3 regions of the Streptomyces sp. NPDC039430 genome follow, and region 3 is predicted to be linked to each of the others. Evidence: riboswitches for the same ligand, from Rfam matches in the RefSeq annotation. Region 3 holds a riboswitch; each other region holds the start of a gene.
What was found. Region 3 has a riboswitch for S-adenosylmethionine ahead of thrC (threonine synthase). Riboswitches for the same ligand answer to the same signal wherever they lie in the genome.
Positions count from the first base shown of each region.

Region 1: another riboswitch for S-adenosylmethionine. It lies ahead of ACZ7LS_RS01055 (aminotransferase class V-fold PLP-dependent enzyme); the one in region 3 lies ahead of thrC (threonine synthase).
Region 2: another riboswitch for S-adenosylmethionine. It lies ahead of ACZ7LS_RS12330 (glutathione S-transferase family protein); the one in region 3 lies ahead of thrC (threonine synthase).

Region 1 is NZ_JBVKAK010000001.1:245,244-252,290, reverse strand. Features, by position in the region: gene ctaE (aa3-type cytochrome oxidase subunit III) at 1-100, shown strand, start outside; gene qcrC (cytochrome bc1 complex diheme cytochrome c subunit) at 171-980, shown strand; gene qcrA (cytochrome bc1 complex Rieske iron-sulfur subunit) at 977-2,029, shown strand; gene qcrB (cytochrome bc1 complex cytochrome b subunit) at 2,026-3,651, shown strand; gene trpD (anthranilate phosphoribosyltransferase) at 3,846-4,910, shown strand; SAM riboswitch class IV at 5,012-5,129, shown strand; gene ACZ7LS_RS01055 (aminotransferase class V-fold PLP-dependent enzyme) at 5,347-6,729, shown strand; gene ACZ7LS_RS01050 (glycerate kinase family protein) at 6,731-7,047, opposite strand, start outside.
Region 2 is NZ_JBVKAK010000004.1:90,898-97,944, forward strand. Features, by position in the region: gene ACZ7LS_RS12310 (LLM class flavin-dependent oxidoreductase) at 1-882, opposite strand, end outside; gene ACZ7LS_RS12315 (NtaA/DmoA family FMN-dependent monooxygenase) at 879-2,252, opposite strand; gene ACZ7LS_RS12320 (LLM class flavin-dependent oxidoreductase) at 2,273-3,487, opposite strand; gene ACZ7LS_RS12325 (putative leader peptide) at 3,584-3,994, opposite strand; SAM riboswitch class IV at 3,953-4,096, shown strand; gene ACZ7LS_RS12330 (glutathione S-transferase family protein) at 4,311-5,093, shown strand; gene ACZ7LS_RS12335 (LLM class flavin-dependent oxidoreductase) at 5,146-6,210, opposite strand; gene ACZ7LS_RS12340 (hypothetical protein) at 6,674-7,047, shown strand, end outside.
Region 3 is NZ_JBVKAK010000010.1:189,657-196,703, reverse strand. Features, by position in the region: gene ACZ7LS_RS25350 (Uma2 family endonuclease) at 1-328, shown strand, start outside; gene groL (chaperonin GroEL) at 423-2,048, opposite strand; gene ACZ7LS_RS25340 (cold-shock protein) at 2,412-2,615, opposite strand; gene ACZ7LS_RS25335 (ubiquitin-like small modifier protein 1) at 2,997-3,272, opposite strand; gene thrC (threonine synthase) at 3,325-4,626, opposite strand; SAM riboswitch class I at 4,644-4,773, opposite strand; gene ACZ7LS_RS25325 (glucosyl-3-phosphoglycerate synthase) at 4,942-6,054, shown strand; gene ACZ7LS_RS25320 (hypothetical protein) at 6,093-6,272, shown strand; gene ACZ7LS_RS25315 (alpha,alpha-trehalose-phosphate synthase (UDP-forming)) at 6,400-7,047, shown strand, end outside.

The DNA.
Region 1 (7,047 bases), on a different contig from region 3:
CCACGAGCAGGCAACCGCCGCCATCGTCGTGTCCTATTACTGGCACTTCGTCGATGTCGTCTGGATCGGCCTTTTCGCCACGATCTACTTGATCAAGTAGCCGGGCACCGCGCCCGAGCGCACACAGTCCAGAAGCACCGACGCAGAAGATCCTGACACCGGGGTAATCCGTGAAAAAGCTCTCCGCACGACGACGCCATCCGCTGGCGGCGGTCGTCGTCCTACTCCTCGCGCTGGCGGCCACCGGGGGGCTGTACACCGCGTTCGCCCCCGCGGGCAAGGCGCAGGCTGACGAAACCGCCCAGTCCCTCGCCATCGAGGAGGGCAAGAAGCTCTACTCCGTCGGCTGCGCCAGCTGCCACGGAACCGGCGGTCAGGGAACCTCTGACGGCCCGAGCCTGGTCGGCGTCGGCTCCGCCGCCGTGGACTTCCAGGTCGGCACCGGCCGTATGCCGGCCATGGCGCCCGGCGCGCAGGTGCCGAAGAAGAAGGTCATCTACTCGCAGAAGGAGATCGACCAGCTCGCCGCGTATGTCGCGTCCCTCGGCGCCGGCCCGATCATCCCGAGCGCGAAGCAGTACAGCCCCTCCGGTGCGGACATCGCCAACGGTGGCGAGCTGTTCCGTACCAACTGCACCCAGTGCCACAACTTCACCGGTGAGGGTGGGGCGCTGACACACGGCAAGACCGCGCCGTCGCTTGAAGGCGTGGATCCGAAGCACATCTACGAGGCCATGCAGACCGGCCCGCAGAACATGCCGTCCTTCCCCGACTCCACGATGCCGGAGCAGGAGAAGAGGGACATCATCGCCTACGTCAAGGCGGTGAACGGGGAGGAGTCCTCAAGTCCCGGCGGTCTGAGTCTGGGCGGCCTCGGCCCCGTCAGCGAAGGGCTTTTCGCCTGGATCTTCGGTCTGGGCGCTTTGATCGCAGTTGCCGTCTGGGTCGCGGCCCACACCGCTAAGGCCAAGAAGTCATGAGTAGCCAAGAAGAGATTCCAGAGAACCTGCCGAGCGAGCAGGGGGCCGCGGGCACCGCGGTGGAGCGTACGGACGACCCGTTCGCCGACCCGGGACTGCCGGACCACCGGCCGCGGGTGCAGGACATCGACGAGCGGGCGGCCAAGCGGTCCGAGCGCGCGATCGCCTTCCTGTTCCTGCTGTCGATGATCGCGACGGTGGCCTTCATCGCCTCGTACGTGGCGTTCCCGGTCAACAAGATCGTCTACATCTTCCCGTTCGGCCACATCAGCATCCTGAACTTCTCGCTGGGCCTGACCCTGGGCATCGCGCTCTTCTGCATCGGCGCCGGCGCGGTCCACTGGGCCCGCACGCTGATGTCGGACGTGGAGATGGCCGACGAGCGCCATCCGATCGAGGCGACGCCCGAGGTCAAGGCGAAGGTCCTGGAGGACTTCGCGGTCGGCGCGGCGGAGTCCGGCTTCGGCAGGCGCAAGCTGATCCGCAACACCATGTTCGGCGCGATGGCGCTGGTGCCGCTCTCCGGCGTGGTGCTCCTGCGCGACCTGGGCCCGCTGCCCGAGAAGAAGCTCCGCTCCACGCTGTGGCGCAAGGGCAAAGAGCTCATCAACATGAACACCAATGAGCCGCTGCGCCCCGAGGACATCGTCGTGGGCTCGCTGACCTTCGCCATGCCCGAGGGTCTCGACGAGCACAGCGAGGACTTCCAGAAGCAGATCGCCAAGGCGGCTCTGATGATCGTCCGGATCCAGCCGGACGAGATCAAGGACAAGCGCGAGCTCGAATGGTCCCACCAGGGGATCGTGGCGTACTCGAAGATCTGTACCCATGTCGGCTGCCCGATCAGCCTGTACGAGCAGCAGACGCACCACGTGCTCTGCCCGTGCCACCAGTCCACCTTCGACCTCTCCGACGGCGCCCGCGTCATCTTCGGCCCGGCCGGTCACGCCCTTCCGCAGCTGCGTATCGGTGTGAACGCTGAGGGCAACCTCGAAGCGCTCGGCGACTTCGACGAGCCCGTCGGCCCTGCCTTCTGGGAGCGCGGATGAGTACCGCTGACGACAAGAACCGCAAGGCGCCCGCCGGTGAGCGGGTCGCCGACTGGGCGGACGGCAGGCTGGGCATCTACGGCCTGGCCAAGGCCAACATGCGGAAGATCTTCCCGGACCACTGGTCCTTCATGCTCGGCGAGATCTGCCTCTACAGCTTCATCATCATCATCCTCACGGGTGTGTATCTGACGCTGTTCTTCCACCCGTCGATGAACGAGGTGGAGTACCACGGCAGCTACGTCCCGCTCCAGGGCGTGATGATGTCGGAGGCGTTCGCCTCCACGATGGACATCAGCTTCGACGTCCGCGGCGGACTGCTGATCCGGCAGATCCACCACTGGGCCGCGCTGATCTTCCTCGCGGCCATGCTGGTCCACATGATGCGTGTCTTCTTCACGGGCGCGTTCCGCAAGCCGCGCGAGGTCAACTGGCTGTTCGGCTTCCTGCTGTTCGTCCTGGGCATGTTCACCGGGTTCACCGGTTACTCGCTCCCGGACGACCTGCTGTCCGGCACCGGTGTCCGGTTCATGCAGGGCGCGGTCCTGTCGGTGCCGGTCGTCGGAACGTATCTGTCGATGTTCCTGTTCGGCGGGGAGTTCCCCGGCGGCGACTTCGTGGCCCGGTTCTACTCGGTCCACATCCTGTTGCTGCCAGGCATCATGCTCGGCCTGGTGGTGGCCCACCTGATCCTGGTCTTCTACCACAAGCACACGCAGTTCGCGGGCCCCGGCCGTACGAACAAGAACGTCGTGGGCATGCCGCTGCTGCCGGTCTACATGGCGAAGGCCGGAGGCTTCTTCTTCCTGGTCTTCGGTGTGATCGCGATCGTCTCCGCGATCGCCACGATCAACCCGATCTGGGCTCTCGGTCCGTACCGTCCCGACCAGGTGTCCACCGGCGCCCAGCCCGACTGGTACATGGGCTTCTCCGAGGGACTCATCCGTGTGATGCCCGGCTGGGAGATCAACTTCGCCGGACACACCCTCGCCCTGGGTGTCTTCATCCCGCTGGTGATCTTCCCGCTGGTGCTGGTCGCGATCGCGGTCTACCCGTTCATCGAGTCCTGGGTCACCCGTGACAACCGCGAGCACCACATCCTGGACCGCCCGCGCAACGCACCGACCCGTACGGCCTTCGGTGTGGCCTGGCTGACCTGGTACTTCATCCTGCTGGTGGGTGGCGGTAACGACCTGTGGGCGACGCACTTCCATCTGTCGATCAACGCGATCACCTGGTTCGTCCGGATCGCCTTCTTCGCCGGACCGGTCATCGCCTTCATCGTCACCAAGCGGATCTGCCTGGGTCTCCAGCGGCGCGACGCCGAGAAGGTGCTGCACGGACGCGAGTCCGGTGTCATCAAGCGGCTGCCGCACGGTGAGTTCATCGAGGTCCACACCCCGCTGGAGCAGGGAGACCTGCACAAGCTCACCGCGCACGAGCAGTACAAGCCGGCCGAGATCGGCCCCACGGTCGACGAGAACGGCGTGGAGCGCAAGGTGAGCCCCGGCGAGAAGCTCCGCACGAAGCTGAGCAAGGGCTACTACGGCGAGGGCAACCAGATTCCCAAGCCCACCGCCGAGGAGTACAAGGAGATCACCAGCGGCCACGGCCACCACTGATCCCGCCCGGCCTCACCAGGTCGCCACCACCGAGGGCCCCGGCCCGGTCTTCCGCGAGGGAACCGGCCGGGGCCCTCGGCGTACGCCCTGTTCCGGAGTACGGGCATCCGCCCTGCGCGCCGGTACGCGCCGATAGGCTGGCCACAGGCCGCACACACGGCCCACGCATTGGACCCGGACACCCAGGAGCGAGCATGAGCGCTGTGACCCCCGTCGGAGGCGACACCACGGCGGCCCGCACCTGGCCCCGCGTACTGGACGCGCTGCTGAGCGGCGCCGACCAGAGCGCGGACGCCACCGCCTGGGCGATGGACCGGATCATGCGCGGCGAGGCCACCGATGCCCAGATCGCCGGCTTCGTCGTCGCGCTGCGGGCCAAGGGCGAGACGGTCGCGGAGATCAGCGGCCTCGTCCGCGCGATGTACGCGCACGCCAACCTCATCGAGGTGCCCGGCAGGACCGTCGACATCGTCGGCACCGGCGGCGACGGCGCCAAGACCGTCAATATCTCGACCATGTCCTCGATCGTGGTCGCCGGCACCGGCGCGAAGGTCGTCAAGCACGGCAACCGCGCCGCGTCCTCGGCGAGCGGAGCCTCCGACGTACTGGAGAAGCTCGGCGTCAACCTGGAACTGACCCCGCAGCGGGTCGCCGAGGTCGCCGAGGAAGCGGGCATCACCTTCTGCTTCGCCGTGAAGTTCCACCCCGCCCTGCGTCATGTGGCCGCCGCGCGAGGCGAGTTGGGCATCCGCACCACCTTCAACTTCCTGGGCCCGCTGACCAACCCGGCGAGGGTCCGCGCGCAGGCGACGGGTGTCGCCGACGCCCGGATGGCGCCGATCATCGCGGGCGTACTGGCCGAGCGCGGCTCCTCCGCGCTGGTCTTCCGCGGCGACGACGGCCTCGACGAGCTGACCACCACCGCGACATCACGGGTATGGGTCGTCCGGGACGGCAAGGTCTCCGAGGAGGCCTTCGACCCGCGGGACGTGGGCCTCGAACTGGTGCCCGTGGAGGCGCTGCGCGGCGCGGACGCCTCCTACAACGCGGACGTCGCGCGGCGGCTGCTGGCGGGGGAGACGGGGCCGGTGCGGGACGCGGTGCTGCTGAACTCGGCGGCGGCGCTGGTGGCGCTGGATCCGACGGGGGAGTCGCTGGAGGCGCAGCTGTCGGCGGGAATGGAGAAGGCGGCGGAGTCGATCGACTCGGGCGAAGCGGGCCGGGCTCTCGCCCGCTGGATCGCCGCGTCGCAGTCGTAGGACCGGTAGGTGGGGGCCGTGCGCCGGCCGCCTTCGGCGCCCCGGCAGGAAGCCCGGCCCCCATCTACCGTCCGGCACCCGTATGGCATAATCTTCGGCAAGGTCATGAGTGACAGCGATTAAGGCCCCGGCTCGCTGTCCGGCAACCCTCCGTCCGTGGCGGGGTGCCCCGGGTGAAGACCAGGCCGTGGGCAGCGAGGTCCGCGGCAAGCGCGGACCCCTGCCACCTTTGGGGTCCTGGTCCTCAAGGGAGCAGTCTCGTGAGCAAGCGAATGCGTTAGGGCGATCACGCCCCCTCTTCAACACCTCCGTACGGCGACCCGTGCGTTGAGGCACACCCCCGCGACCACCGCGGCACAGCCGCGCACCGCTGGCGCACGCCGCGCCTCGCGGGGACTTGAAGCCGTTCCGACTTGTCCCGCCGGGAGATATCGCCATGTCCGCACGCCCGAACGCCGCCGCCACGACCCTCTCCGACGACCCCGCCTGCGCCGCCCCGCTGCCCGTGCTCGGGCGTGAGGTGAGCGTCCCGCTCGTCACCGGTGGCGAGGTCACCTACGCCGCGCTCGACTACGCCGCCAGCGCCCCCGCCCTCCAGCGGGTGTGGGACGACGTCGCCGCGTACGCCCCGTACTACGGCAGTGTCCACCGGGGCGCCGGTTATCTCTCGCAGCTCTCCACGGATCTGTTCGAGAACAGCCGCCGGACGGTCGCGGAGTTCCTCGGCTGCCGCGCCGATGACCAGGTCGTCTTCACCCGCTCGACCACCGACTCGCTCAATCTGCTGGCGGCCGTGCTCCCCGCGGAGTGCGAGGTGTTCGTGTTCGAGACCGAGCACCACGCGGCCCTGCTGCCGTGGCGGGACGCGCGGGTGACGTATCTGAACGCGCCCAGGACGCCCGACGAGGCCGTCGCCACGCTGGAGCGGGCGCTCGCCGGGCGGGCCGCCGCGGGGCCCGCGCTGGTCTGTGTGACCGGTGCGTCCAATGTGACCGGCGAGCTGTGGCCCGTACGGGAGTTGGCCGCCGCCGCGCACGCGGGGGGCGCCCGGATCGTGCTGGACGCCGCTCAGCTCGCGCCGCACCACCCCGTGGACATCGCCGAGCTGGACGTCGACTGGGTGGCCTTCTCCGGGCACAAGCTGTACGCGCCGTTCGGATCCGGGGTGCTCGCGGGGCGGGCCGACTGGCTCCGGGACGCGGAGCCGTATCTCGCCGGGGGCGGCGCCAGCCGAAAGGTGGCGCGCCGGGCCGACGGCGGGGTGGATGTCGACTGGCACACCACGGCGGCCCGTCATGAGGCCGGTTCGCCCAATGTCATCGGGGTGTACGCGATCGCGTCGGCCTGCAAGGCGCTCACCGACGCCGGGTTCGACGCGCTGGTGGCGCGCGAGCAGCGGCTCGTGGCCCGGGTGCGGGAGGGGCTGGCCGGGGTGCCCGAGGTGAGGGTGCTCTCGCTGTTCGGTGACGACGCGCCGCGGGTCGGGGTGCTCTCGTTCGTGGTCGAGGGGTGGAACAGCTCGCACTTCGCCGCCGCGCTCTCCGCGGAGTACGGCATCGGCGTACGGGACGGGCTCTTCTGCGCCCACCCGCTGGTACGGACGCTGCTGGACAGCGACCCGCAGGACCCGGGGGAGTGCGGCGCCCCGGAGGCCGAGCCGGGCGAGCGGTCGCTCAACGCGATCCGGGTCAGCTTCGGCGCCGGGACACCGGACGAGCATGTGGACCGGTTCGTCCGGGCCGTGCGGGAGCTGGTGACCGACGGCGCGCGGTGGAACTACCGTACGGAGGACGGCCGCTGCGTTCCCGACCGCGGCTGACTCAGGCCGCGACGGGCGCGAGGCGGGTGCCCAGCAGGACCATCCGCAGGGCGCGTTCGGCCGCGTCGGCGAGGAACTCACCGCCGCGGTCGAGGGCTTCTGGCAGTGCCACCGGCGCGGGAATGATCGAGCTGTACGCGTCGACCCCCAGGGCCCGCACCTCGTGGGCGCCCTGGCCGATGGTGCCGGCCAGCACCAGGACCGGCACTCCGGACGCGTGGGCGCGACGGGCCACTTCGGCCGGGATCTTGCCGCGTACGGTCTGGTGGTCGAGCGCGCCCTCGGCGGTGATCACCAGATCGGCGCGGGCCAGCCGGG
Region 2 (7,047 bases), on a different contig from region 3:
CTTCTCGATGATCTGCTGGGGGCTGCCGATCAGCGCCGAGCTGCGCTCCACGAAGTCCTCCAGGGTCGGGAACACCGGCTCCAGACCCAGCCGCTTCTGGAACGCCAGGTTTCCCTCGAACACGGGCCGGTAGGCGGCGATCGCCTCCTGGGAGGTACGGGCCGCGTAGAAGCCGGCCGTCCCCGCACCGACCGTGAGGGCGGCCGGATCGTGGCCGTAGTGCTCCCAGCGCTCGCGGTAGTGGCGGATCAACTCGGCATAGGGCTCTATGGGGTTGGTGACGTTGGCGGAGAAGAGCGGGTCGCCGTAGCGGGCGGCCAGATCGACCGACTCCTCGCTGGTGGCGCTGCCGTGCCAGACCCGGACCGGCCGCTGGAGCGGCCGGGGCCACACCTCCGCGTCGGTGAGTCCCGGGCGGAAGCGGGTCGCGGCGGTCACCTTGTCCTGGCGCCAGATCGTGCGGAACACCTCATAGCTCTCGGCGTTGCGGTCCCACTGGTCCTCGGGGGTGACCTGGAACAGGTCCCGCTGGGCGGCCCCGTTGCCCTTGCCGATGATCAGCTCAAGGCGTCCGCCGGAGAGGTGGTCCAGCGTCGCGTAGTCCTCGTACGCCCGCACCGGGTCCAGCAGGCTGAGCGTGGTGACCGCGGTGAACAGCCGGATCCGGGAGGTGAGGGCGGCGATGTGACTGAGGACGACGGGCGGCGAGGAGGAGATGAACGGCCGCTCGTGCCGCTCCCCCACGCCGAAGCCGTCGAATCCCAGCTCCTCGGCGAGGAGCGCGTTGTCGAGGACCTCGCGGAAGCGCTCCTGGGTGGACTTCTGTACGCCCGTCACCGGGTGCGGGGCGTGCACGATCAGGGTGATGGCGAGGAATCTCATGACGCCGCCCGCTCGTCGCGCGCGTCGTCCGGATGGGCCAGACCGAGGTGCTCGCGCAGAGTGGTGCCCTCGTACTCCGTGCGGTACACACCGCGCTCCTGGAGCAGCGGGACGACCTGGTCGGCGAAGGAGTCGAGGCCGCCCGGGGTGATGTGCGGGACGAGGATGAAACCGTCGCCGGCGTCGGCCTGGACCAGGTCGTTGACGGACTCGGCGACGGTGGCCGGGGAACCGACGAAGCTCTGCCGGCTGCCGGTCTCGATGACGAGGTCACGGATCGACCACTTGTTGGCGGCGGCCAGCTCGCGCCACTCGCGGGCCGTGGCCAGCGGGTCGCGGTACATCCGTACCTGGGCGCGCCCCCGGGCGATGGTGTGCTCGCCGAGGTCGGGGTCGATCTCGGGCAGCGGGCCGTCCGGGTCGTACGCGGACAGGTCCCGGTTCCAGACGAACTCCAGGTGCTTGATGGCCGTGGCCCCGCTCACCTGCTGGCGGCGCACCACACGGGCCAGTTCCTCCGCCTCGGTGTCGGTGTCGCCGAGCACGAAGCTCGCGGCGGGCAGGATCAGCAGCTGGTCGTGGCCGCGGCCGTACCGGGCCAGACGGCCCTTGACGTCGGTGTAGAACGCCTGGCCCTCCTTGAGGGTGGCGTACCGGCTGAAGATGGCGTCGGCGCTCGACGCGGCGAACTCGCGTCCCTCGTCGGAGTCCCCGGCCTGGAAGATCACCGGACGGCCCTGCGGGCTGCGCGGGACGTTGAACTGCCCCCGGATGTCGAAGTGCGGGCCCTGGTGGACGAAGGCTCCGGCCTGCGCGTCCCGCAGGAAGGTACCGGTCTCCCGGTCGGCGACGATCTCGTCCCCGCGCCAGGAGTCGAAGAGTTCGTTCGCGGTGGAGAGGAACTCCTTGGCACGCGAGTAGCGCTCCTCCTGCGGGAGGAAGCCGCCGCGCCGGAAGTTCTCGCCGGTGAAGGCGTCCCAGGAGGTGACCACGTTCCAGGCGGCCCGTCCGCCCGAGAGGTGGTCGAGGCTGGCGAACTGGCGGGCCACCTCGTAGGGCTCGTTGAAGGTGGAGTTGATGGTGCCGGTGAGGCCGAGGTGTTCGGTGACGGCGGCCAGCGCGGCGAGGACGGTGAAGGTGTCGGGACGGCCGACGACGTCCAAGTCATATATTTTGCCGCCCTGTTCACGCAGTCGCAGTCCCTCGGCGAGGAACAGGAAGTCGAACTTGGCGCGTTCGGCGGTTTTCGCGAGGTGCGCGAAGGAACTGAACTCGATATGGCTGCCGGCCTCGGGGTCGCTCCACACGGTGGTGTTGTTGACGCCGGGGAAATGGGCCGCGAGGTGGATCTGCTTGAGCGGCTTGCTCATGGGAGGAGGCTCCTTCGGGCTCAGGCGGTCGGGGCGGCGGCGTAGCGGTTGGCCGGGCGGGCGAGCCCGAGCAGCCCGCGCAGGGTGCCGGCCTCGTACACGCGGCGGAAGGCGCCCCGGCGCTGGAGTTCGGGGACCAGGCGCTGGGTGATCGCCAGAAGGTCGTGACCGGCGACGGCGGGGCGCAGCCGGAAGCCGGACAGCCCCGCCGACGCCAGTTCCTGCAGCAGATCGGCGAGTTGGGCCGGGGTGCCGGTGAAGATCCGGGCGTCGCTGGTGTACGGGGATCCCGCGAGGCCGTCCAGGCGCTCCCGGCGGGCCGCCGCCTCGGCGGGATCGTCGTCGAGGAAGACCACCAGGTCGCCGAAGACGTGCAGGGTCTCGTGGGCGCGGCCTGCCGCGGTCTGCTCGGCGCGGATCTCCTCGACGACGGCGCGGGCCTGGCCCGCGCCGGACGGGGTGACGTAACCGATGTCGGCGGCCCGTGCCACCAGCCGGTAGCCGCTGGTGGAGTGGGCGAGGGCGCTGACGAGTGGCTGGCCCTGGGGTGGGCGGGGCGTGATGGAGGGGCCCTTGACGCTGAAGTGCCTGCCCTCGAAGTCGATGTAGTGGAGCTTGTCGCGGTCGATGAAACGGCCGGTGGCGACGTCCCGGATCTCCGCGTCGTCCTCCCAGCTGTCCCAGAGCCGGCGCACGACCTCGACGTAGTCCGCGGCCTCGTCGAAGGCATCGGCCACGATCTCCCGTACAGCGGGCGTGTCGTAGTCCTCCCGGCGGAACGGCGGGAACGTACGGCGTCCGAAGTGCGCGGCCTCGTTCTGGCGTGCCGTGATCTGTACGCGCAGGCCGGCGCGGCCGGTGCTCACATAGTCGAGGGTGGCGATCGCCTTGGAGAGGTGGAACGGCTCCGTGTGGGTGGCCACGACCGTCGGCACCACGCCGATGTGGTGGGTCAGCGGGGCGACCCGCGCGGCGATGAGAACGGCGTCCAGACGGCCGCGGACCTGGTCGGTGCGGCCGTCGGGTCCGGTGAACGACGAGGACTGGAGACCGAGCGCGTCCTCGATGGTCACGAAGTCGAGCAGACCGCGCTCGGCCTCGGTCACGAGGTCGGTCCAGTAGGCGGCGGTGAGCAGTTCACCGGGGCGCGCGACGGGCTCGCGCCAGGCGGCCGGGTGCCAGCCGGCACCGTCGAGGGCGACGGCGAGGTGCAGCGGGGAGGGTGACGAGGACAAGGGAGTGACGCCTTCCTGATCAGCCGTACGAGGGGAGCCGACACCCGCACTCGGGGTGCGGCTGGAGGACAGCAGGTCACGCGTGAGGGCAAGCGGTCACGCGCGACAGAGCGCGCCGGCCACGCGCAGCAGGTCGATGTGCGTCCGGGAGTACAGGTGCAGAGGGCGGGGCGGGGCGGGTGCCACGGCACGGCTGCGGGACACGGGACGCATGTACCTCACCTCCGCCCTTCCGGCCCGGCGGCCTCCTGGGCCCCGGGGCCTTGTCGGCCTCGCGCTCGTGGCTCCCCCAAGGGCACACCACACAAACGTCAGCAGCGACAACAGCCCGGCTATTCCCTTTCTTCCGGCGGTCGGGATTTCTTTCGCCGGACCCACCGCGCGTGTACGCGAGTGACCATCAGGTGAGACCGAGCGCCCGGCTTCCTTGACGGCGTCACGGAGCGCACCGAGACTGATGTGGACGGTCACGATTGTCAGCGCCACGGCGTGGGTTCGCCCGCGCATGTGGTCATCGGCCCCGGCCCGCCGACAGGCAACCCTTCCACCGCGACGGGGTGCTCCGGGTGACGACCGGGTCCCGCCGGCGCGGCGGGGCAAGCGCGGTCTCGCGTCTCGCGAGCCCCGGAGGTTGGAACGGGTGGCAATGCCCAGGAACGGCTTGACGAGGCGCCTGCACATCGATCTCCTGCGTGTCTCCAGCGCTTACTGATCCGCCGACGGTCCGCGCGATCCGGACCCGTGCGAAAAGCGCAGTCGCTCCGCATCCGGCCGCTGGTGCCCACAAGGCGGCAGTGGCTTCCTCGTTCCCCAAGGGAGAGTCATGCCCGAGACAGCTTCGCGCAGTTCCAGCACGGCCACCTCCGGTGGCTGTCATGAGAATCCGTCCGCTTCGAGGCTTCGTCCCAGGGGAGCCACCGCGCCGCCCCGCCCGCACCACTTCCACAGCCGGATCGGCGTCGGCCTCGCCGGCGGCTTCTACCCGGCACCGCACCGTTACGACCTTTACCTGTCGGCGTGTTGTCCCCGCTCACTGCGCATCTCGGTCACCCTCGACCTGCTCGGCCTGAAGGACTCGGTCGGCACCACGCTCCTGACACACCCCGCCGGAACGCCCGACGCCTTCGCCTCGCTGCGCGGCGCGTACGAGGCGACGGTGCACCACTACGACGGGCCGTTCACCGCGCCCGCGCTGCGCGACCGCTGGAGCGGACGCATCGTCAGCAACGATACCGACGGGATCCTCCGCGACCTCGCGAGCCTGTTCTCCGGCCATGACGAAGCGCGCCCCTCCCCCCTCAACCCGCCGGCACTCGCCCCGGACATCGACGCCCTCCGCGACCTGCTGGACCGGGAGATCACCCCGGCCGCCCAGTCCCCGGGACGCTCGGCGGCACTGAGCCGGCTGGACCGTCAACTCGCCGCACAGCCACACGCGTTGGGCGAGGATCTGACGGCCGCGGACGTGGACCTGTGGGTGGCGCTCGTCCATCTCGGCCCGGCCGGCACCCTCCGCTCGTACCCCCGGCTCCGGGCCTACGTGAGCCGCCTCGGCGACCACCCGGCCTTCCGGAGCGGGATCGAGGCGGTACCCGACGCGGCCTGAGCCCCGGGCACGACGGCGAGGGTGACCGGCGTCGCGCCGCCGGTCGCGGAGGTCAGCGCAGCCTGGGCAGCAGCTGGTCCCCGATACGGACGGTCTCCTGCTTGTACGGGGTGTCGGAGAGGACGAAGTGGGTGATGCCCAGCGCGCGGTAGTTGCCCAGTGCCGTGGCCACGTCGGCGGCCGAGCCGACCAGCCAGGTGGTCGCCGCTCCCCCGCCGCCGACCTTGCCGGGAGTGGTGTACAGGCAGGTGTCGAGGACCTCGCCGCGCGCGGCGAGGTCGAAGAGCCGCTGCTGTCCGGTGGCGGTCCAGCGGTTCCCCGTCCAGGTGGACTCCCCCGAGTCCTCCGTCATCTTCGCGACCTTCTCCTCGGCCGCCCGCCATGCCTCCTCCGTGGTGTCGCGCACCAGCGTGGTGATCCGCAGTCCGAACTGGAGGGGCTGGTGCCGGCGTCCCACCTGCTCGCTCAACGCCTTGAGCCGGTCGATGCGTTCGGCGAGGCCGTCGAGTGGTTCGCCCCAGAAGAGCTGGACGTCCGCCTCCGCCGCCGACACCCGTTCCGCGGCCTCGGAGGCGCCGCCGAAGTAGAGCGTCGGATGCGCCCTCGTATCGGTGACGTACGGGCCTGGTGCGACCGTGGATCCGCTGACCTGGAAGTACTCGCCGTCGAACGTCACGCCCTCCTCGGTCCACAGACGCCGTACGAGGTGCAGGAACTCCTGGGTGCGGGCGTACCGCTGCGCGGGGTCGCTGCGCAGGTCGCCGTAGGCGGCCGGATTGTCGAGTCCGCTGACGATGTTGACCAGGACCCGGCCGCGGCTGAGCTGGTCGAGTGTCGCCGCCGCGGCGGCGAAGTGGGCCGGCTGCCAGTAGCCGGGGCGGATCGCGATCAAGGGCTTGAAGGTGCTGGTCCGGGCGGCCAGCGCGGTGGCGAGGGTGAAGGTGTCCGGGCGCCCCCAGCCGGTACCCAGGAGCGCGCCGCCCCAGCCGTGCGCCTCCGCCGTGCGGGCGAGCTCGGTGGAGTACTCGATGGAGCCCCAGCCGGTCGTCGTGTCGTCGCCGCGGTGGCCCGGTTCGATGGTGTTGGGGATGTACCAGAGGAATTCCAGACTCATCATGATTCCGATCTCTGCTCGGCCGGCGCGGCGGCGATGGCGGCGATGGCGGCGAACCGGGTTGTATCGCACCCGCACGCGGTCGGGGGCGACGCATATCGCCGGGTCCGGCACCGGTCAGGACGTCACCGGGCGGCCGCGCGCACGCCCGCCCGGCCTCAGGACGAGCGGCTTCCCGTCCATCGTCGCGGACGCCATACGGGGGCGGGCTGGAGGGTCAACAGCGTGCGCTGGACACACGAAGGAGGTCGACGCACAGCTCGCGGGTGAGCAGCGGGACCTCATACATGGGAGGGAGTCTCTGCGCGATCGATCAGAATGTCAATGCGCACCATCAGGCTCTCCTCTTCGGTTTATCGAAGGATTCGGAGGAATTCGGCGATCTTCCTCTGATTCACTGAGGCGCACGAGGACCGGGGAACTCGTCGCACGGACTCGACGGCTGGCAGCACACGAGGCGCGTTGGATGGTGAGCCTCGGACTGTGGGCGGTCCGGCGCACGCACGGGGTCGGGGGCGCCGACAGCTCTGTCGGGTACGCGCGTGCTCAAGCACCCACGATGTACGGGCTGGTGTTCGTGCTGGTGATCGAGGCGATCGGGATGTGGTTCCTCCTCGCCCCCTTTCCGGTCGCCCACTTGATCATGCTGCTGGTCGACCTCTACACGGTGTTTCTCGCGCTGGGGCTGCACGCCGCCGCCGTCACCCGCCCGCACACCGTGGGCCCTGGCGGGCTGCGGATACGCCGCGGAGCACGGCTCGACCTTCGGATTCCGCTCCACCTGATCGTGTCCGCCCGCCATGACCTCCGGTTCCCCGACGCGAACAAGTCCGAGGACGC
Region 3 (7,047 bases):
CGGCGCCCTCGCACCGCTCGACCACTTCGTGGGCCAGGATGGTGAGTGGGCCGACCCCGACGGCGTACTGATGACAGTCGAAGTGACGTCGCACGACCACGACACGGACCGCCGCGACCGCATCGAGAAGCGCGACGGCTACGCGGCGGCGGACATCCCCGTCTATCTCCTCATCGACCGCGACGCGGAAGAACTGGTCCTTTACGCCGATCCGCGGAAGGGCAAATACCAGACGCGCACCTCACACTCTTACGGCTCCACGGTCAAACTCCCCGCCCCCGTCGGCATCACCCTGGAAACCGAGAAGCTCAAGGACTACACCCGCTGACGAAGCCTCACGGAAACGCCCGAGGGCGGCACCCCCGCGAAGGGGTACCGCCCTCGGTCACTTCAGACCATGGACCAGGTCCGAGCCGTCAGGCTCAGAAGTCCATGTCACCGCCCGGCATACCGCCGCCGGCCGGGGCCGCGCCGGCCTTCTCCGGCTTGTCGGCGATGACAGCCTCGGTGGTGAGGAACAGCGCCGCGATGGAGGCGGCGTTCTGCAGGGCAGAGCGCGTCACCTTCGCGGGGTCGATGATGCCCTCGGCGATCATGTCGACGTACTCGCCGGTCGCGGCGTTCAGGCCGTGACCGATCGGGAGGTTGCGGACCTTCTCCACAACGACGCCGCCCTCAAGACCACCGTTGACGGCGATCTGCTTGAGCGGGGCCTCCAGCGCGAGCTTGACGGCCTGCGCGCCGGTCGCCTCGTCGCCCGTCAGCTCAAGCTTCTCGAAGACCGAGGAAGCCTGGAGCAGAGCCACGCCACCACCGGCGACGATGCCCTCCTCGACGGCGGCCTTGGCGTTGCGCACCGCGTCCTCGATGCGGTGCTTGCGCTCCTTGAGCTCGACCTCGGTCGCGGCGCCGGCCTTGATGACGGCCACGCCGCCGGCCAGCTTCGCGAGGCGCTCCTGGAGCTTCTCGCGGTCGTAGTCCGAGTCGCTGTTCTCGATCTCGGCACGGATCTGGTTGACCCGGCCGGCGACCTGGTCGCTGTCACCGGCACCGTCGACGATGGTGGTCTCGTCCTTGGTGATGACGACCTTGCGGGCGCGGCCCAGCAGGTCCAGGCCGGCGTTCTCCAGCTTGAGGCCGACCTCCTCGGAGATGACCGTGCCGCCGGTGAGGATGGCGATGTCGTTGAGCATGGCCTTGCGGCGGTCACCGAAGCCCGGGGCCTTGACGGCGACGGACTTGAAGGTGCCACGGATCTTGTTGACGACCAGGGTCGACAGCGCCTCGCCCTCGACGTCCTCCGCGATGATCAGCAGGGGCTTGCCCGACTGCATGACCTTCTCCAGCAGCGGAAGGAGGTCCTTCACGTTGCCGATCTTGGAGTTGACGATCAGGAGGTACGGGTCGTCCAGGGACGCCTCCATACGCTCCATGTCGGTGGCGAAGTACGCCGAGATGTAGCCCTTGTCGAAGCGCATGCCCTCGGTGAGCTCAAGCTCAAGACCGAAGGTCTGCGACTCCTCGACGGTGATGACGCCTTCCTTGCCGACCTTGTCCATGGCCTCGGCGATCAGCTCGCCGATCTGGGTGTCAGCGGCGGAGATGGAGGCGGTCGAAGCGATCTGCTCCTTGGTCTCCACGTCCTTGGCCTGCTCCAGCAGGGCACCGGAGACGGCCTCGACGGCCTTCTCGATACCGCGCTTGAGGGCCATCGGGTTGGCGCCGGCGGCCACGTTGCGCAGGCCCTCGCGGACCAGCGCCTGGGCGAGCACCGTGGCGGTGGTCGTACCGTCACCGGCGACGTCGTCCGTCTTCTTGGCGACTTCCTTGACCAGCTCGGCGCCGATCTTCTCGTACGGGTCCTCGAGCTCGATCTCCTTGGCGATGGACACACCATCGTTGGTGATCGTGGGGGCGCCCCACTTCTTCTCGAGGACGACGTTCCGGCCCTTGGGGCCAAGGGTGACCTTGACGGCGTCGGCGAGCTGGTTCATCCCGCGCTCGAGACCGCGCCGTGCCTCCTCGTCGAACGCGATGATCTTGGCCATGTGAAGTGGTCCTCCCGGACATGGGGTGGATTGCTCCGGACCGTGGCTGGCGCCCGCGACGGACGGCCTGAGAGCCGTGCGGTTCCTTGCCCCACCGGCTCTTCGGGCCTCACCGACCCGGTCCTTAAGTTGTCACTCTCACTTGCAGAGTGCTAACGCCAATGATTAGCACTCGACCCCCGAGAGTGCAAGCTCCCATGGTCTCCGCCACCCGGTGCCCGCGCCGCTCCAGGACATGGGAAGCCGCCCCGGAGGAGCGGGGACACCGGGAACGCCCGAAGGGTCCGCATCCCCTGTTCGGGATGCGGACCCTTCGGCGTGAGTACGTGTACGTCAGTGCGTCGGTGGCCGATCGCGCCGGGATCAGACGGCGAGCTTGACCATGTCCGCCTGCGGACCCTTCTGGCCCTGCGAGATCTCGAACTCCACTCGCTGACCTTCTTCAAGGGTGCGGTAACCGTCCATCTGGATCGCGCTGTAGTGGACGAATACATCCGCACCACCGTCTACCGCGATGAAGCCGTAGCCCTTCTCCGCGTTGAACCACTTGACGGTGCCCTGAGCCATGCCTAACTCCCCTATTACTGGCCCTTGCACGGGGCCACACTTCGCGCCGGAACGCGTCGACCGCGGCTGAATGTATCTGCCCAACTGCCCTCTGCAACAGGTCAATCGGACGAGAATTCTGGGCATGGCCGAACACACATAGAGATGAATTCCCAGCGTTCCAGGGCAAGTCGGGCCGGGCAAAGCGCACCTACGGCGCATACGGCACTCCGACATCGGCCTCATGTTGTCGCGTTCTCGCATGCCTTCGGCAGCGGCGACAGCGGGGCGTTCCCCTACTCTACCGCGCTCAACCATGTAGAACGGCCCCCTCCGCTTCTCTTACGGAGGGGGCCGTTCCAGTCACAGAGCGGAGAAAAGACGCGCGGCGGTGACCTGGCGTCAGCCTCCGGCGACGGCGGGGATGATCGAGACGCCGGCGCCCGCCGGGGTGGCGGTCTCCAGGCCCTGCTCGAAGCGGACGTCGTCGTCGTTCACGTACACGTTCACGAAGCGGCGCAGCTTGCCCTGGTCGTCCAGGACGCGGCCGGCGATGCCCGGGTGGTTGGCCTCCAGGGACTGGATGACCTCGGAGAGGGTCGCCCCCTCGGCGGCGACCTCGGCCTTGCCGCCGGTGTACGTACGGAGAATGGTGGGGATGCGGACGTTGACGCTCATGGTGGTGTTCTGCCTTCCGTCTTCCGAAACGTCGGAAACGTCGTGGTGGTCGTCAGCTGCCGGCCAGGCCGGCGTCGCGGAACGCGTCCAGGCTCGGGCGGATGGTCGCGGTCGGGCCGGTCGTCGGGGCGACGGCGTCGAGCGTCTTGAGGCCGTCGCCGGTGTTCAGGACGACGGTGGTGAGCGCCGGGTCGAGGACACCGGCCTCGATCAGCTTCTTCGTCACGCCGACGGTCACACCCCCGGCCGTCTCCGCGAAGATGCCCTCGGTGCGCGCCAGCAGCTTGATCGCGTCGACGATCTGCTCGTCGGTGACGTCCTCGACGGCGCCGCCGGTGCGGCGCGCGATGTCCAGGACGTAGGGGCCGTCGGCCGGGTTGCCGATCGCCAGGGACTTGGCGATGGTGTCCGGCTTCTGCGGCCGTACGACGTCGTGTCCGGCCTTGAAGGCGGTGGACACCGGCGAGCAGCCCTCGGCCTGGGCGCCGAAGATCTTGTACGGCTTGTCCTCGACGAGGCCGAGCTTGATCAGCTCCTGGAGACCCTTGTCGATCTTGGTGAGCTGTGAGCCCGAGGCGATCGGGACGACGATCTGGTCGGGCAGCCGCCAGCCGAGCTGCTCGCAGATCTCGTACGCGAGCGTCTTGGAGCCCTCGCCGTAGTACGGGCGCAGGTTGACGTTGACGAAGCCCCAGCCCTCGCCGAGCGGGTCGCCGATCAGCTCGGAACAGAAGCGGTTGACGTCGTCGTAGTTGCCCTCGATGCCGACGAGTTCACCGCCGTACACCGCCGCCATGACGACCTTGCCCTGCTCCAGGTCGTGCGGGATGAAGACGCAGGAGCGGAAGCCGGCGCGGGCGGCGGCGGCGCCGACGGCCCCGGCCAGATTGCCCGTGGAGGAGCAGGAGAGCGTGGTGAATCCGAAGGCGCGGGCGGCCTCGACGGCGATGGCCACGACGCGGTCCTTGAAGGAGTGCGTCGGGTTGCCGGAGTCGTCCTTGATGTGGAGGGAGCCGGTGACGCCCAGTTCGCGGGCGAGGTTGTCGGCCTTGACGAGCTTGGTGAAGCCGGGGTTGATATTGGGCTTCGTGGCCACGTCGGCGGGGACGGGCAGCAGCGGCGCGTAGCGCCAGATGTTGTCGGGGCCCTCGGCGATGCGCTTCTTCAGCTCTTCGGGGCTGCCGCTCGGCAGGTCGTACGCCACTTCGAGTGGCCCGAAACAGCTCGCGCAGGCGAAGATCGGGCCGAGGTCGAAGCGCTCTCCGCATTCGCGGCACGAGAGTGCGGCGGCGGGTCCGAGATCAACGGCCCCGGTGTCGGAGTCGGTGTTCTGTTCGGCGGTCTGCACAGCCATGGAGGCGAGGCCCTTTCTCCTCATCTTCCTCGCGACGCACTTCGCCACGAGACGGAATTGGCACCTTCCCCACCGTGACCTCGAATGGTCGGCGGGAGGGTTGCCGGGACTTCAACGGGCCGTTCCCTCAGTCCCTCTGGATGAGCGCTATGGCGCCGGACCCGGGGTCCGATGCGTTTTTCCACGTAACGACCCCCGGCATGCGTGGGTCATTCGTGTTGTTCAAGACTGTAACCGAAGGAGCGCACGGTTGAGATAGTCGTCCGCACCGCGAGATGGATCACGTTCATGGCACACGCACAGGGAGTACCGACCGTGCTGGAAGAGGTGGAGCACTGGCTGACCAGGCGTTCCTGGTCCGTGGCCGACCGCCCGCTCGACCGGCTGATGGTGGCGAAGGCCGCGCGCGGGACGACGGTGAGTGTGGTCCTTCCCGCGCTGAACGAGGAGGAGACGGTCGGCGAGATCGTGTCCGTGATCCGGCGCGAACTGATGGAGCGGGTGCGGCTCGTCGATGAACTGGTGGTGGTCGACTCCGGTTCCACCGACCGGACGGCCGCGGTCGCGGCGGCGGCGGGCGCGCGCGTGGAGGACCGGGACGCGATACTGCCGCGGCTGCCGGCCCTGCCCGGTAAGGGCGAGGTGCTGTGGCGGTCGCTGCTGGTGACGAGCGGCGATGTCGTGTGCTTCGTGGACGCCGATCTGCGTCGGTTCTCGGCCGATTTCGTGTCGGGGATCGTGGGGCCGCTGCTGACCGATCAGGACATGCAGTTCGTGAAGGCGATGTACGACCGTCCGCTGCTCCAGCCCGCGGCGGGACACCCGGACGACCGGAGCGCCCGGGACGACCGGGACGACGGGAGCGACCGGAGCGCCCGGGGCGACCGGGGCGACCGGGGCGACCGGGGCGACCGGGGCGACCGGGGCGACCGGGGCGACCGGGGCGACCGGGGCGACCGGGGCGGGCAGGGGAGCCTGGGCGGTCAGGGCGGGCGCGTGACCGAGCTGGTGGCCAGGCCGCTGCTCAATCTGCACTGGCCGCGGCTGGCCGGTTTCGTACAGCCGCTGGGCGGTGAGTACGCGGCGCGGCGCTCGCTGCTGGAGCGGCTGCCGTTCCCCGTCGGGTACGGCGTGGAGCTGGGCCTGCTCGTGGACGCGCTGCACACGGCGGGGCTCGATGCGCTGGGGCAGGTCGATGTCGGGGTGCGGATCCACCGTCATCAGGACGAGCGGGCGCTGGGGCGGATGGCCGCGGCGATCTACCGTACGGCGCAGCTGCGGTTGTCCCGGGCGCACTTGGTACGGCCGGAGCTGACGCAGTTCGAGCGCGGCGAGAACGGTTTCGTGCCGCGTACGCACGCGGTGGACACGGAGGAACGGCCGCCGGTGCGGGAGATCGCGGAGTACACGGCCGGACGCGCGGCGTAACGCGATGCGATCATGTGAATTATCTAGATTGCCCGGTTATGGGCATGAATCATGTGTGGGCCGGAGCGCTGGCCGGACCGCTGGCCGCCGCCGCGCACGCGCGGCTGGCCGGGGCGGGAAGCGCCATCGAGCGACTGTGGCTGCTGGGCGGGGTGGTGGTCGCGCTGGGCGGCGCCGGGGTCGTCGCGCTGGCCGCGCTGCGCGGCCGGCGGGACTGACGGCGGTGCCGCCCCCGTGACGGTGGCGGGACTGACGGCAGTGGCGCCCCCGTGACGGTCGACACAGCCGCCGACATGGCCGCGCCCGTACGTTTGAGCGTTTCCGCGACGGGCTAGGTTTCGGCACATGGTTACCGAGCCGGCCTCCCGGGCCAAGGTCCTCGTCGCGTCCAACCGCGGCCCCGTCTCGTACACCCTGCGCGACGACGGCGCGCTGGAGGCCAAGCGGGGCGGCGGCGGGCTGGTGTCCGGCCTGTCGGCCATCGGGCAGGACGCGGACGCGGTGTGGGTGTGCGCGGCGCTCGGGGACGGCGACCGCGAGGCGGTACGGCGCACGGACGGCCGGCTCGACACCGGCGACACGGGCGGCCAGCGGGTGCGGATGCTGGGCATCGCGCCCGAGGTGTACGCGGACGCGTACAACGGCGTCGCCAACAGCGCGCTCTGGTTCGTCCACCACCTGCTCTACCAGACCCCGCTGGAGCCGTCCTTCGGCCCGGAGTTCCGCGCGCGATGGGCGTCGTACGAGACGTACAACCGTGCCTTCGCGGAGGCGCTGGCCGACGAGGCGGCCGACGGCGCGGCCGTGCTGGTGCAGGACTACCACCTGGCGCTGGTGCCCGGGATGCTGCGCGCCCTGCGCCCCGACCTGAGGATCGGGCACTTCTCGCACACGCCCTGGGCGCCGGTGGACTACTTCCGGCTGCTGCCCGACGACATCGCGCGCCAGCTCCTGCGCGGCATCCTCGGCGCGGACCGCGCGGCTTTCCTGACG